Regions from separate parts of the Planococcus antarcticus DSM 14505 genome, predicted to be linked through region 2. Evidence: predicted binding sites of a transcription regulator. Region 2 holds the regulator's gene; each other region holds the start of a gene.
The links. Region 2 encodes CtsR, which represses protease genes until heat stress. Its sites were predicted from a motif close to ATGGTCAATAAAGGTCAAACA; they were not measured.
Positions count from the first base shown of each region.

Region 1 (5,092 bases), 1.3 Mb from region 2:
TGCGGGATGAGAAAATCGACATCTTCTTTTTGTAATCCCGCTTTTTTGATAACATTTATCGCTGACTCACCCATTTGGCGTACAGCAAACTTGAATACTTCTCTACCATTCATCTGTAAATGGTCTTCTTCGTCCTGGTAAAGGTGTTTTCCCCCTGAACCATCTGCCCCAAGTTCAAAAGATAGGATTCCTCGTCCTTCGGAAACTTTTCCGATTACTGCAGCTCCTGCACCATCACCGAACAGCACAGCAGTGTTACGATCTTCCCAGTTGGTGATTTTCGATAATTTTTCGACACCAACAACCAGTACATATTTATAAACATCAGAATCAATGAATTGTTTTGCAGTAATCACTCCATACATGAATCCTGCGCATGCAGCAGAAATATCCATGGCTGCAGCATTAACAGCTCCAATTTCCTGCTGAATCACGCAAGACATCGATGGAAAGGGCTGATCGGGTGTGACTGTCGCCACTAAGATCAAACCGATTTCAGCAGGATCGATGCCAGCATCTTCAATCGCTTTTTTTGCAGCTTCCCGTGACATGTCAGAAGTATCCTGATCGTCTTTTGCAATTCGGCGCTCTTCTATGCCTGTCATTGTACGGATCCACTCGTCACTGGTATCCATGCGCTGCTCTAATTGAAAGTTCGTCAATATATCTTCCGGAAGGCATCTACCCAAACCGATAATTCCAGCATTCATCTTATATCCCTCATTTCAGTTATCATCATATATTAGTACCTGGTATTAATAATACGCCACCATGTCTGTAATTTCAACTAACTGACATAATTTCGACAAAAATTCTTCATTGTCTGGAATCTTTCTTTCTGTCCGTTGAGGCTTGTGCTATGATTAGGCTAGATATTCTATGTAGAGGTGAAACTAGATGCAATATATTGGAACATTTTTATGGTCATTTTTATTGATTTCATTGGTTAACTACGTGGTAAGTGCAGTACAGAACGTACCTTTCGATTTCATGATCGGCGTTTACATTTCAGTCGGAGTTTCAATTCTGATTTTTGTTATGTCGGCCATTATTCCAGAAGGACCTGCTCCTGAAAAGCATTAATAAGAAAAGAAGCGCAATCCGGAAATCCGGATTACGCTTCTTTTTTGTTGATGATGATTTGTTTATTTTCTCCCATAGTCAATTCCAATTCCGAATTGGCGACAATTCCGCCTTTAATCAATTCACGTGCAATATTCGTTTCAATATTCCGCTGAATAAAACGTTTTAACGGACGTGCACCAAATAATGGATCGGTTCCAGCTTCTACAATATAACTGATGACTGAATCATCTACAGTAAGTTTGATGTGCTGCTGGCTGATACGGGCAGCAAGTTCCGCGATCATTTTCTTGGCAATGCCATAAAAATGACGATTATTGAGCGCATGGAATATGACGATATCGTCGATGCGATTCAACAGTTCCGGTTTAAAATGCCGGCGCAATTCCCCCATAACAATGTCTTCAATATCATGTTCGCTACTGGTATCGTTGATGTAAGCCGATCCGATGTTGGAAGTCATAATCACCACGGTGTTCGAGAAGTTGACCAGCCGCCCTTGGCTATCGGTAATGCGTCCATCATCTAATATCTGCAACAGAATATTTGCGACATCCGGATGTGCTTTTTCAATTTCATCAAGCAACACAACGGAGTAAGGATTGCGGCGCACCGCTTCTGTCAGTTGACCCCCTTCTTCGTAGCCAATATAGCCAGGAGGTGCTCCAATCAGACGGGAAACACTATGTTTTTCCATATATTCGGACATGTCGATCCGGATAAAATGATCTTCTGAGTCAAATAGATTGGCTGCCAGAGATTTGGCCAATTCCGTTTTACCAACGCCTGTTGGCCCAAGGAAAATAAAAGAACCGATTGGTTTTCTTTCGTCTTTGATGCCTGCGCGTGCTCTCCATACTGCTTCAGTGACTAGCTCAACTGCTTTGTCTTGACCGATTACCCGTTCTTTCAGGGTTTCATCCAAACGAAGCAGCTTCTCCCGCTCACCTTCCACCAATTTTGTCACTGGAATGCCGGTCCATCTGCCTACGATTCCTGCAATTTCTTCTTCGGTGACTTCTTCACGCAGCAAGCGCTCAGCACCACCTTTTTCCAGATCCGCTTCTAGTGCCACCAACTCTTTTTCCAATTCTGGAATCTTACCATGCTGCAAAACAGCAGCTGCGTTCAGATCATACCGGTTTTCAGCATCTTCCAGCTGTCGGCGGAATTGATCTAGCCGCTCACGCTTTTCCTGAATTTTTTTCAATGACTCTTTTTCTTCGGTCCATTGATTTTTCATTCCGGCCGAAGAGTCACGCAGGTCGGTGATTTCTTCGCGCAAGGTTTTCAATCGAATTTTACTCGCCTCATCTTTTTCTTTCATTAGAGCCTGCTCTTCAATTTCGAGCTGCATAAGGCGACGTGTCACTTCATCAAGCTCCTGAGGCATCGAGTCGATTTCCGTGCGGATCATTGCACAAGCTTCATCTATCAAGTCAATGGCTTTGTCCGGCAAAAATCGCTCTGTAATATAACGGTCTGACATTGCAGCTGCAGCTACAATCGCCCGGTCATGAATCCGAACAGCGTGATGCAATTCAAAGCGTTCCTTCAACCCGCGTAAAATGGAGACCGTATCTTCGACCGAAGGCTCTCGTACCATCACCTGTTGGAAACGACGCTCTAATGCTGGATCTTTTTCGATATGCTTCCGGTATTCGTCCAGAGTGGTTGCTCCAATACAATACAATTCCCCGCGCGCAAGCATCGGTTTCAGCATATTCCCTGCATCCATCGCCCCTTCTGTTTTACCGGCTCCGACAATGGTGTGGATTTCATCGATAAAGAGAATAATCTGTCCTTCACTGTCTTTGACCTGCTTTAGGACACTTTTCAAACGCTCTTCGAATTCACCACGGTACTTGGCTCCAGCAATCAATGCGCTCATATCAAGCTCGTAAATAGTCCGGTTTTTCAAGCCTTCCGGGACATCATTACGGACAATCCGCTGTGCCAGCCCTTCGACAATCGCCGTTTTACCGACACCAGGTTCTCCGATCAATACTGGATTGTTTTTGGTCTTCCGTGACAAGATCCGGATAACGTTGCGGATTTCTTGGTCTCTGCCGATAACAGGGTCCATTTTCCCCGCTTGCGCCTGTTCCACCATATTTCGTCCAAACTGCTCCAACGGGGATTTTTGATCTGTGTTATTCGGGAATTGAACCATAATAATCACACCTTTCAAATTGTTTGACTATCTTTGACTAATTAAATTATAGTCAATTTTTCAGGAATAATCAATTATTATGACCCAAATTTATTGTTCTTTCAAATTGATATATTATTTAAAGAAATCACCCCAAGCAAACGCTTTCGAAAAGACACACCTAAAGTTTTTTGGAACACCTCTTTGTGATTAAGCTGGCGCAGCGATGAAGGAAAAGGGGTTCGTCAAAACGCCTGCTCGGACAGGTGCCATCATCTGCTCCTTCTTCTAAGGATTGTGCATATCATTAGCGAACAGAAAAGCCTTGCCGGAATAAATTTCGGCAAGGCTTTTTGAATATCGATTATCGGACGCCAAGCGCCATTTTTGCATAACGTGACATATGGTCTTTGCCCCATACTGGTGTCCAGACGATTTTAACATCGACTTCTTCGACTTCAGGCAATTCATACAAGGAAGCTTTGACCATTTCCACGATTTGAGGTCCCATTGGACATCCCATCGACGTTAAGGTCATAGTAACAACCGCAAAGCCATCTTCAGTCACCATTACATCATATACTAGCCCGAGATTGACAATATCTACTCCCAATTCGGGATCGATTACTGTTTCCAACGCACCCATCATGCTGTCTTTCATATCTTGATCCATTTAGAATCCCTCCCTTTACTAATAATACTATCTTAACAAACTTCGTACAGAATTGAAATTGACACGCTTACTCGATTAAGTATTTTGCGAGCCAGTCTGTGGCCTCGAGCATTCCGTTTCGACTTACCGCGTGTCCAGCTTCTCTTTCACGGGTAAAGTTAATTTTTTCAGGTACTGCTTCGTACTGATTCTTAAGCTCTTTAAACAGACGATAGGTCGGTTCAAATGGCACCGTCACATCCTGTTCCCCATGCCAGAAATAAATCGGCCGTCCGTTGAATTTCGGCTTGTTCCGGCCACTATCAAAAATAGCTAAAGTCGAAAGCATGCGTTCGCGTTCTTCTGCACTGATTGGCAACTGGAAACCTCTCGATTCATATTGAGCCATTTGCGCCTGCGCCAACTCTACGTAATTTCCTGCGCCCATCATAACGGCCGCCGCTTGGATCCATGGATAAACCGTCATTGCCCCCAGAGTGGTGATGCCGCCCATGGAAGTTCCACCTATCCCCGGTTCACCAGTGACCAGCTCACGCTTATGTAGTTCTTTATGCAGAAATGCTAGCTCTTCTATTGAAGTAAGCACGATTTCCCAAAACCGCAAGCTTATTTGAACTTCATCCAATCCTTCGCTGCGTTCTCCGTGAAGATGCGCATCCGGCAAAATTACACGAAGTCCTTTTTCAGCCAACTGGTAGGCATAATGCAAATTATGCTCTTTGGCACTCATATGACCATGAAAAAAAACAACTGTTGGCAATGCTACTTCCGCATCCTGATTCGGAGTTATATGAAGCAAAGGGATATGTCCCCAAATTTGTCGTTGAACTCTCAACTGAATTCACTTCCTTCATCATCAATCGTACCAATCTTCCAGATACCTGGCAAACACCAATTCCTTTCCAATTAAAGTCTTTTGATTTACTTAAATTTTTTTGACGAATCCCTTGCTTTATCGCTACACTAGTAATATATAGAAAGGAGATGGCTATTTTATGAAACAACATTTAATCGTTCTTGATTTAGATGGAACCTTATTGACAGATCAGAAAGTCATTTCACAAAAAACGAAACTGACTTTAAATAAAGCACTTGAAGCAGGGCATCAGGTAATGATTGCAACTGGCCGGCCCTATCGTTCGAGTGAAACCTATTACAAGGAACTGGGGCTAACGACACCAATC
Region 1 is NZ_CP016534.2:2,600,949-2,606,040, forward strand. Features, by position in the region: gene BBH88_RS13005 (beta-ketoacyl-ACP synthase III) at 1-710, opposite strand, end outside; gene BBH88_RS13010 (YjzD family protein) at 898-1,083, shown strand; gene BBH88_RS13015 (ATP-dependent Clp protease ATP-binding subunit) at 1,115-3,256, opposite strand; gene BBH88_RS13020 (metal-sulfur cluster assembly factor) at 3,600-3,908, opposite strand; gene BBH88_RS13025 (prolyl oligopeptidase family serine peptidase) at 3,976-4,743, opposite strand; gene BBH88_RS13030 (Cof-type HAD-IIB family hydrolase) at 4,904-5,092, shown strand, end outside.
Region 1: the regulator CtsR is predicted to act here: its motif matches at 3,277-3,297, upstream of BBH88_RS13015 (ATP-dependent Clp protease ATP-binding subunit).

Region 2 (5,092 bases):
CCATTTGCGGTTGGCGAGTTCCGCGTTAAAATCTTGGTTCAACAGGTTTGGATAAACATAGCCGGCACTTTGTTCTTTTTTGACATGTGTTGATTTGACGGCACGGATTTTTGATTTTAGATTCATTTCACCCATCAGACGGCGGACCCGCTTATGATTGATGACGTGGCCAGCGGCTTTCAGTTCGCCGGAAATATGCTTCGCTCAATAAGTGCCTTCACTCTTGTCGTATACTTTCTGGATCGCTTTCATATCTTTCTCATCGCGGTCAGTCATCGCCTTTTCGGGACGTTTAATATGGGCATAATACCCACTTGCGGATACTTCTAGCGCTTTACAAACCAGCTCTACGGGATAATCCTTTCTCAGTAATGACACGGCTTCATACCATTTGCTCATTCGCTCTCCTTGAGAAAGGCCTGGAACTTTTTTAGGATTTCAATGTGATCCCGTTGCTCAATATATTTCTTCTCGATTTCTCTCAAGCGTTTGATTTCATCGCTATGTTCAGAAACATCCGTCTTATCATAATTAGACTCAAGCCTCTTTTTTCCATAGTTCCGGTATTGTCTAAGCCAGTTCGACAGCGAATTCGGATGGATGTTCATTTCTTCCGCAACGTCTTGGTTAAACCGTTTCTTTTACAGGACTTCCAGGACAGCGTAGAGTTTTTCATCAAATGTATTTTGACACTTTATATTTTTCTTGTGAGTGCTCATGAAAATCCCCCCTTTAGAAATCTATTGATGGCATAAGTGTAACACCTTGAGCGTCCATTATAAGGGGGTCGACCACTTCCAGATGAACATTTCCATCCAACGCTTCCCTTAGTTTCTTTAACGTACGATATACAATTTCCATCGTGAGAGTGGTCGTGACTTCATAGGAGGCGATTTCACGGGGGCGACATCTTTCACGGTGGGAAAGATACGCCATCTGCCCCGAACGGTTTGGCAAGAACGCGATATCCGTAACGAATACATTACCGAGTTCATCTTGATCGAACTGCCGGTTCAACAGGTTGAGACAGACGGCATGTTCTTGTGTGCCTTGGCCAGTTGCTTATAGGAATTCGCTCTCCGGATTTTGGCGAAGAGGTTGAATTTGCGCATGAGGCGCATAATCTTCTTATGGTTCATCGGCGTTTCCAACAGTTCCACGAGTACCATATAAAAGGTGCGATAGCCGATTTTCCCACGATGAGCAGCAGGTAATCTAGGTAGTCTTGTTCTTCGCGAATGGCGTGTTGTTCCGTCTTCTTCAGCCAGGCGTAATAGCCACTTTGACTGACCTGGGCCGTTCGGCAAAGTGTACCCACCAAATTTTTCAGTTGAAATTTTCGGACCACCGCGTTGATCACTTCGTATTTTTCAGCCAGGGTCAGCTGCACTTCTTCACCTGCCTTTCGAGCTCCTCGAGCGTTTTTAGCAACTCATTTTCCGCATCCAGGTATTTGATGTGCGCTTCCGCTTTTTTCAGCTTTTTCTCAGCTGAGAGATCTTTCGTAGAAGGGCGACCCCGTACTGCCTTTTCCGCGGCGCTCTTCGAAGAAGCCGTCTTCTCCGTGTAGCTTGAAGGCTTTCCGCCACCGCTCGAGAGAAGATTGCGCTTTTTGAGATCCGATAACAATTAAATCAAACCCACCTTCGCAAAAATCTGGGAAGGGTCTTTGCCTGCCAAGTTCTCCTTCACGGCATGAATTTTGAATTCAAGCGTGTACTGAATCGTCTGATCGGATACGGAAGCAACATTTTGGTTCGCCTCCAAAGTCCGATGTTGGTGTTCGTTGAAAATGACTTTACTCATCTGATCTTCTCTCGTCCAAGTTAGCTAAATTTAGTATACCGGGGTCTGAAAACAGAAAAACCCCCAAATGGGTCACTTTTTTTAAAAGTGTCTACCATTTGGGGTTCAGTTCATCAGCTCTAAGACTTTTTTATTGATGAAAACTTTCGATACGTACTATTTGATATCTGTAAAAAACTTGGTGTATAATTAAGTCAAATATAGTCAAAGTCAGCTTTGGCATATTATGTATCGAAGAGGTGAAGGCGATGCGGAATATTTCGGATGTAATAGAAGGTTATTTGAAGCAAGTTATCGAATTAAGCGAGAGAGATCATATTGAAATTAAACGCAGCGAAGTAGCTGAAAAATTTCAATGCGTGCCGTCTCAAATAAATTATGTTATTAACACTCGTTTCACTGTTGACCGTGGATACACTGTAGAAAGTAAACGCGGCGGTGGTGGATATATTCGTATTAAAAGAATTCGGCTTCATCAAAAGTCAGATGTTATAGCCGAAGTTATTCAGCGCTTAGAGCACGGTGCGACTCAGGTAATGGCGGAGGATATTATTTTCAGACTACTGGATGAAGAAATTATTTCTAAACGAGAAGCAAAGCTGATTCTCAGTGCTGTAGATCGCGCGACGCTGCTTTTATCTCTTCCGACGCGTGACGAAGTTCGGGCGCGTATTCTTATTGCAATGCTCTTTACAATAAAATATCAGTCGAACACATAAAGAGGTGAAAAGATGATTTGCGATCAGTGCGCAGAACGTTATGCATCAGTAATGGTTAAACAACAGCAACATGGACAGATAACAGAGCTACATTTATGCGATATCTGTGCTGCTGAAAACCAGAGCATTAATATTGTTTTTGAAAAGGATCCATTAGCTATTCATCAGTTATTATCAAATTGGTTTCCTATTTCGAAAGCATCCATCAACCCAATAAGAAAGGAAATAACTACTTGTCCTTCCTGTGATTTTACTTTCTCAAATTTTTTGCAGTTAGGTAAATTCGGATGCCCTTCTTGTTATGATGAATTTTCATCCCAACTCAATGAAATATTTAAACGGTTCCATAATGGGAATACAGAACATACTGGTAAAATTCCAGCTTCTTATGGCACAACATTAAAAATAAAAAAAGAAATTGAAGAACTTCGTAAGCAGATGCAGGTATCGATTCAGGGAGAACACTTTGAAGAAGCTGCCAGATTAAGAGATGAAGTGAAAATGTTAAGTTCAAAGCTTGAGGGAGGTGCTCTAAATGGCAGTTGAACGGTTTCTCCAACCTCGAGCAAGCAGCTGGATGGCCAACAATGGTGAGAATGTAGATATTGCAATGAGTACTAGAATTCGATTAGCGAGAAATCTAACTGATTTCAAGTTTCCCTATTCTTTTACAGAAGATGAGGCACTCAAAGTGGATAAAGAAATCTCTTCTGTATTGTTAGATAAAGGCAGTGAGTTAGATTATACTTTTAGCCATATCAGTATCGATGAACTTGCCCAGCTGCAAAAAGAAGTATTGATAGAAAAGCATTTAATCAGCCCTTATCTCGCTAAGACCCAACATTCCGGTTCTGTTTTATTGTCTCAGAATGAAGAGTTGAGTATTATGGTCAATGAAGAGGATCATTTGAGGATTCAAAGCCTGCAATCAGGTTTTCATCTTCAAAATGCTTATAAAATAGCTAATGAGCTGGATACCTTTTTAGAGAAGAATTTATCTTATGCCTTTCATGAGAAGTATGGCTACTTGACCAGCTGTCCCACTAACGTCGGGACGGGGATGAGAGCATCGGTTATGCTTCATTTACCGGCTTTGACTATGTCACATCAAATCCAGCGGCTAATACCGGCGATTTCTAGACTTGGCATGGTAGTTCGCGGTATTTATGGTGAAGGCAGTCAAGCCTTGGGAAATGTCTACCAAATCTCCAATCAATTGACGCTGGGTAAGTCAGAATATGAAATTCTCCAAGATTTGGAGAATATGACAGAACAGATTATCCAGCAAGAGCGTAAGGCGCGTGAAGCAATTTTGTTAAATTCACCGTCAACGTTGGAGGATCGTGTGTGCCGTTCGCTTGGCGTTCTTACCCATTCGAGACTGTTGACTACGGAAGAAGCTGCGACTTGTTTGTCAGACGTTCGATTGGGTATTGATTTAAAGATGATTCAAGATATGGATATGTCGATCTTGAATGAATTAATGATTTTTATGCAGCCGGCATTTCTGCAGCAATATGCAGATAACCCGTTACAGCCGAAAGAACGTGATTTTGCCCGGGCGAAATTGTTCCGAGAGCGATTGAATAAAAAAGAGATAAATAGTGAAGGAGAGGATCTTGCATGATGTTTAATCGATTTACACAACGCGCACAAAAAGTTCTTCAATTAGCTCAAGAAGAGGCCATTCGTATGAAGCATGAATCAATCGGTACAGAACATATTCTTCTTGGTTTGATTCGTGAGGGTGGCGGTATTGCCGCTAAAGCTCTTGAAGCGATAGAAGTGAATACACAGTTGATCGAAGAAGGTGTGAAGGAATTGGTTGGTGTCGGCGAAAAAGATGTCGGTCCGATCGTCCATTATACGCCAAGAGCGAAAAAAGTTATCGAGTTGTCAGTTGATGAGTCCCGTAAACTGGGTCACTCTTATATAGGTACAGAGCATTTGTTATTAGCGCTTATTCGTGAAGGAGAAGGCGTTGCAGCTCGTGTGTTAGGAAATGCGGGTGTTAGCTTAAATAAGGCGCGTCAGCAAGTGTTGCAGCTTCTAGGTAGCAATGAACAGGCGTCTACAGGTACTAGCCCGAATGCTTCGGCAAACACACCAACTTTAGATGGATTGGCCCGGGATTTGACTCAAGTGGCCCGTGAAGGCGGTTTGGATCCTGTTATTGGCAGAAGTGACGAAATCACACGAGTGATTGAAGTGTTGAGCCGTAGAACGAAAAATAACCCTGTTTTAATCGGAGAGCCAGGTGTCGGTAAAACAGCGATTGCTGAAGGATTGGCTCAGCAGATCGTTAATAATGAAATTCCTGAAACTTTACGCGACAAACGTGTCATGGTTTTAGATATGGGTACTGTAGTTGCCGGAACAAAATACCGCGGGGAATTTGAAGATCGTTTGAAAAAAGTGATGGATGAAATTCGTCAAGCGGGTAATGTTATCCTGTTCATCGATGAGCTTCATACGTTAATCGGTGCAGGTGGGGCAGAAGGTGCGATTGATGCCTCTAATATCTTGAAACCTTCCTTGTCACGCGGAGAGCTTCAATGTATCGGTGC
Region 2 is NZ_CP016534.2:101,496-106,587, forward strand. Features, by position in the region: gene BBH88_RS00485 (IS3 family transposase) at 1-195, opposite strand, end outside; gene BBH88_RS18690 (hypothetical protein) at 205-399, opposite strand; partial or broken gene BBH88_RS19965 (transposase) at 396-614, opposite strand; partial or broken gene BBH88_RS19515 (IS3-like element ISBsp3 family transposase) at 790-1,806, opposite strand; gene BBH88_RS00505 (CtsR family transcriptional regulator) at 2,055-2,525, shown strand; gene BBH88_RS00510 (UvrB/UvrC motif-containing protein) at 2,538-3,071, shown strand; gene BBH88_RS00515 (protein-arginine kinase McsB) at 3,061-4,152, shown strand; gene BBH88_RS00520 (ATP-dependent Clp protease ATP-binding subunit) at 4,149-5,092, shown strand, end outside.

Region 3 (5,092 bases), 1.1 Mb from region 2:
TAGACTCAACAACGATGTCTACGCCAATCTCTCCCCATGGAAGGTTTGATGGATCTTTTTCAGAGAATACGCGGATTGTTTTGCCGTTAACAACAATGTTGTCGCCCTCTGTTGAAACTTCAGCATCCAATATTCCGTGAATTGAATCATACTTTAGAAGGTGAGCAAGCATTTTAGCGTCAGTCAAGTCATTTACTGCTACCACTTCTACGTCGTCATTTGTTAAAGCTTCGCGAAATACAATGCGTCCAATACGTCCAAATCCGTTAATTGCTAATTTCAAAGTCATTTATAATTCCTCCAATTTTTTAGTCAATTCAATAATTTTTCGTGCAGCGCCCTCGTCTGTGACCAACACTGTCGGATTCGACGCATTCTTGAGATAAGATAAAATCGCTCTTGCTTTTGAACCTCCACCGGCAACTGCTAAAATTGTTGAAGCTTTTTGCACCTGTTCCAATTGAATGCCCGCTGTACGGATGCGATAAACAATTTTTCCGTCTTTATCGAAATAATAGCCGAAAGCCTCACTAACCGCTCCGCCTGAACGTATCTTTTCTACTTCTTCCAGAGAAGAATGCCGGCGAACCGCCATCTCTTCCGCATTGCCTATGCCATGGACCACTACATCGGTCTGGTCATACAGGTCCATCATTTCTTTGATCACCGGCTCTTTCATCATCATAGCGAAAGCTTCAGCGCTCAAGTGATCAGGCAAGTAAAGGGTTTTGAATGAACCGCCTGTTTTTTCGGCAAAGGCAGCTGCGATGGTGTTGGCCTGATGCAGGACATCCTCTCCTAGTCCACCGCGGGCTGCGATAAATTGAAGCGCCCGGTTGGGTTTGCCAATCGACAACTCTTTTGAAATGGCTGCCATCGTACTGCCGCCAGTGACAGCTATTTTTTCATAGCGTCCAAATAATGCTTCCAGAATACGGGCAGCTTCTTTGCCAACATGGGATTTCACTGCTGGAATCTCATCACTGTCCTGTGGCAAAATCACCACTTTCGAGATCTTTAAGATTTTCTGCAACTGCACTTCCATATCTGTCAGTCCGGACATTTCGCGAACGAAAATTTTCAGCTTTTCCAGCACTTCTAATCCTTGCGAAGTGACTGCCATGCCTGCTGTCTTCATTTCAATCAGCTGCTGATTACGCAGCAAATCGGTTTCTTTCCTAATCTCACGCTCTGTTGCACCGGCAACTTCGCTTAACGTGCGCCTGCCGATTGGTTGTTCCAAATTGATTGTCTGTAAAATCTGGTATCGCTTTTTCAGGAGCTCGGACATTTCAGGCATCAGCTTTTGCTGAGCCGCAGATAATGCATCCACACTTTCACTCCGTTCTAGCTGGACGTTTTTTGTCCCATTAAATAATTTTGTGTCCCACTAAATTCATTCTACCCAATCCCTCTTTTAATTGCAACTAAAAAGAAGCGTTAATTTTCTAACGCTTCCAGTAATTCTACGTAACCGATATTGCCATATAACAATACGTGATTGTCTTTTTCCAGAACCGGAATCATTAGCATGTATTTCTCATGTAAAGTATCATCACTCTCAATGTCTACTTCCCTATAAGACAAAGGAATATCTTCATTAACAAGTTGAATCATCAACTTAGCTTCATCGCAAAGCGGACAGTTTGCGCGCGTATATAATGTAAACATCTTTTCCCTTCCTTTCTACTCTATTCATCTTTACTGGCTATCCCTTTGCGGCTTATTGTTTAACGCAACCTCTTAATTACCCCAAATAAAAAATGACTTTGCTCACCTCGTAAGGCGAGCAAAGTCATTTTTTTAGTATGCCCTCGGAAGGAATCGAACCTTCATCTCAAGAACCGGAATCTTACGTGTGATCCATTACACTACGAGGGCATTTTCGCTATTAGCGACTTTTCTATTATACGAAAACACTTTCACTTAAGCAAGCTATTTTTTTTAATTCGTTAGATTTGACCTTCATTGACCATGATGTGTATGATAATAGTACAGCTGAGAGTTTTTTCAGTATTGTTTGTAAACCACTTAATCGAGGAGGAACTATTCTATGAACTTAATTCCTACAGTAATTGAACAAACTAGCCGAGGCGAACGTGCTTATGATATTTACTCGCGTTTGTTGAAAGACCGCGTCATTATGCTGGGCAGCGGCATTGATGATAATGTTGCGAATTCAATCGTTGCACAGCTCCTGTTCCTTGAAGCAGAAGATCCAGATAAAGACATTTCAATTTATATCAACAGCCCAGGTGGTAGCATCACTGCCGGAATGGCGATTTATGACACCATGCAATTTATCCGTCCAGATGTTCAGACTATCTGTATCGGTATGGCTGCTTCGATGGGAGCTTTCCTGTTGGCCGCTGGAACAAAAGGCAAACGCCTTGCGCTTCCAAATGCCGAAGTCATGATTCACCAACCGCTTGGTGGTGCTCAAGGGCAAGCAACTGAAATTGAAATTGCAGCAAAACGCATTCTTCATCTTCGCGAGAAGTTGAACCAGATTCTTTCTGAACGCACGGGTCAGCCGATCGATGTCATTTCCAAAGACACGGACCGTGATAACTTCATGACGGCAGAACGCGCGCTTGAATACGGCTTGATTGATCAGGTTATCACACGCAGTAAATTGCCTGAAGATCATAAAAAAGATAGCTAAAACAAAAACTCACAGCTTTGCGCTGTGAGTTTTTTTGTTTTTTTCAAGTATAACGCTTTTTATTTACGCTTCCTTTTCAATGATCTCCGATAAGGAATGAACCGCTTTTTCCTCATCCAATCCATCTGCTGAAATTTTGACTTCTGTGCCTTTGCTGATGGCCAAGCTCATGATTCCCATGATGCTTTTGGCGTTTACTTTTTTATTGTCTTTTTCTAAATAGACATCTGCACTGTATCGGTTCGCTTCCTGAACAAATAATGCAGCCTGTCTTGCTTGAAGACCTGTTTTTAATTGTACTTTCACCTTTTTTTCAACCATGCTTATCCTCCTCTGAAACTTCACTCTCTTATATATGAAAGAACAGCCAGCAATTAGCGGCCGATCATTTCTCCCTTTCTCAGTGACGCTGCAATCTCATCGATTTTTCGCAGCCTGTGGTTGACACCAGACTTGCTGACCGAACCACTCGATACCATTTCACCCAACTCTTTGAGAGTCACGTCTTGATACTCTACCCGAAGTCGAGCAATTTCACGCAACCTTTCAGGCAATTGGTCGATTCCAATTGCTTCATCGATAAAACGGATATTTTCCACCTGCCGTAAAGCGGCATCGATGGTTTTGTTCAAGTTAGCAGTTTCACAATTTACGAGACGGTTTACGCTGTTGCGCATGTCTCGAATGATTCGGACATCCTCAAATTTCAATAAAGCGGAATGGGCTCCTGTAACGCTCAAAAAGTCTGCAATTTTTTCCGCTTCTTTCAGATAAGTCACAAAGCCTTTTTTCCGTTCAATCGTCTTACTATTCAAATGAAACTCGTTCATCAAGTCGACCAAAGAGTCTGCATGGTCTTTATAAAGAGAGTAGATTTCCAAATGATAGGATGAAGTTTCAGGGTTATTGACAGATCCTCCAGCCAAAAAAGCCCCACGCAAATAAGAGCGTTTGCAACAGTTCTTCTCGATTAGGCTCTTGACAATTTGATGCTGGAACTGAAAACCTTCCGTCAAAATTTCCAAATCTTCGAGAACATGCTTAGCTCCTTCACGAATTCTGCAAATATAAATATTGTTCTTTTTTAAACGCATCTTTTTTCTGACTAGCAATTCGACAGGATAAGCTTTGTAAAATCGCTTTAACAGCGTATAGATGCGCCGAGCTATCGCTGCATTCTCGGTTTGGATGTCCAGGCTCAGTTGCCGATTGGAAAACGACAAGGTGCCGTTCATTCTAATCATTGCGGAAAGCTCCGCTTTGCCACAACAATCGTCCACGTCGATTTGCGTCATTTCTTTCTTTGTTTCTGATGCAAAAGACAAAATTCGTTCCCCCTTTCAAAGCATTAAAAAAAGATTTGCTTCGAATCTTCACTGGCACGGCCCCCAGCATATTCAAATAACCATTCCGCCACTTTCATTGGCTCATGACGTACAGTTTCTCCTGAAATATTGGCAATGTCTTTTCTGTAGACTTCAAGGCCCAGCTGTCTCAGTCGCTCTTCGTCATATTCAACCGGCCATGCTTGTTCTTTTTCGTAACGTTCGGCAACAACCGGTGGCATTTGGACTTTATCAAGCAGGATGGCGTCAAGAAAACTTTCGCCGACATGATCGTAAATTGCCTGGACATGGTCAGAAGCAGTATATTTATACGTTTCGCCCGCTTGCGTCATCAAATTGCAGATGTAGATTTTCTTGGCTTTCGCAGCGACCACCGCTTTTTTTATGTCTTTTACTAACAAATTAGGTAAAATGCTGGTATACAGAGAACCCGGACCGACCACAATAACGTCTGCATTTTCAATCGCTGCTATAGTTGCAGGCAAGGTTTTTACATCATGAGGTTCGATAAACACCCGTTTGATTGGTTGAAGATAGGCTGGAATCTTGGACTCTCCTTTAATGATAGTGCCGTCTTCCAATTCCGCATTCAGCGTTACGATTTGATTGGCTGCAGGCAACACGGTTCCATTAACGCTTAATACACGGCTCATTTCGCGGACAGCATGTGAAAAATCCCCTGTAATATCCGTCAACGCGGCAAGCATCAAATTCCCCAAAGAATGGCCGTCAAGATCTAAAGATTGCTTAAAACGGTATTGGAACATTTCAGCAACTAATGGTTCCGTATCCGATAATGCTGCCAAGACGTTACGGATATCTCCTGGAGGAGGAATATCCAAATCATTTCTTAAACGCCCTGAACTTCCCCCGTCATCTGCAACAGTAACAATTGCTGTTAAATCCAAGGGATATAGCTTCAATCCGCGCAAAAGTGTGGAAAGTCCGGTGCCGCCACCTAAAATAACGATGCGTTTCCGGTGCTGATTTAGTTCCATGCACTCATTCCTTTCTTATTTTGACGTCCCTATGCGTAACGATAACTTTATTGTTTTCAGCTAGAAGCTTGCCGTAGTATTCA
Region 3 is NZ_CP016534.2:1,193,964-1,199,055, reverse strand. Features, by position in the region: gene gap (type I glyceraldehyde-3-phosphate dehydrogenase) at 1-289, opposite strand, end outside; gene BBH88_RS05950 (sugar-binding transcriptional regulator) at 290-1,333, opposite strand; gene BBH88_RS05945 (glutaredoxin family protein) at 1,441-1,671, opposite strand; tRNA gene BBH88_RS05940 (tRNA-Arg) at 1,810-1,881, opposite strand; gene clpP (ATP-dependent Clp endopeptidase proteolytic subunit ClpP) at 2,054-2,665, shown strand; gene BBH88_RS05930 (HPr family phosphocarrier protein) at 2,729-2,986, opposite strand; gene whiA (DNA-binding protein WhiA) at 3,040-3,990, opposite strand; gene BBH88_RS05920 (gluconeogenesis factor YvcK family protein) at 4,014-5,009, opposite strand; gene rapZ (RNase adapter RapZ) at 5,014-5,092, opposite strand, start outside.
Region 3: the regulator CtsR is predicted to act here: its motif matches at 1,956-1,976, upstream of clpP (ATP-dependent Clp endopeptidase proteolytic subunit ClpP).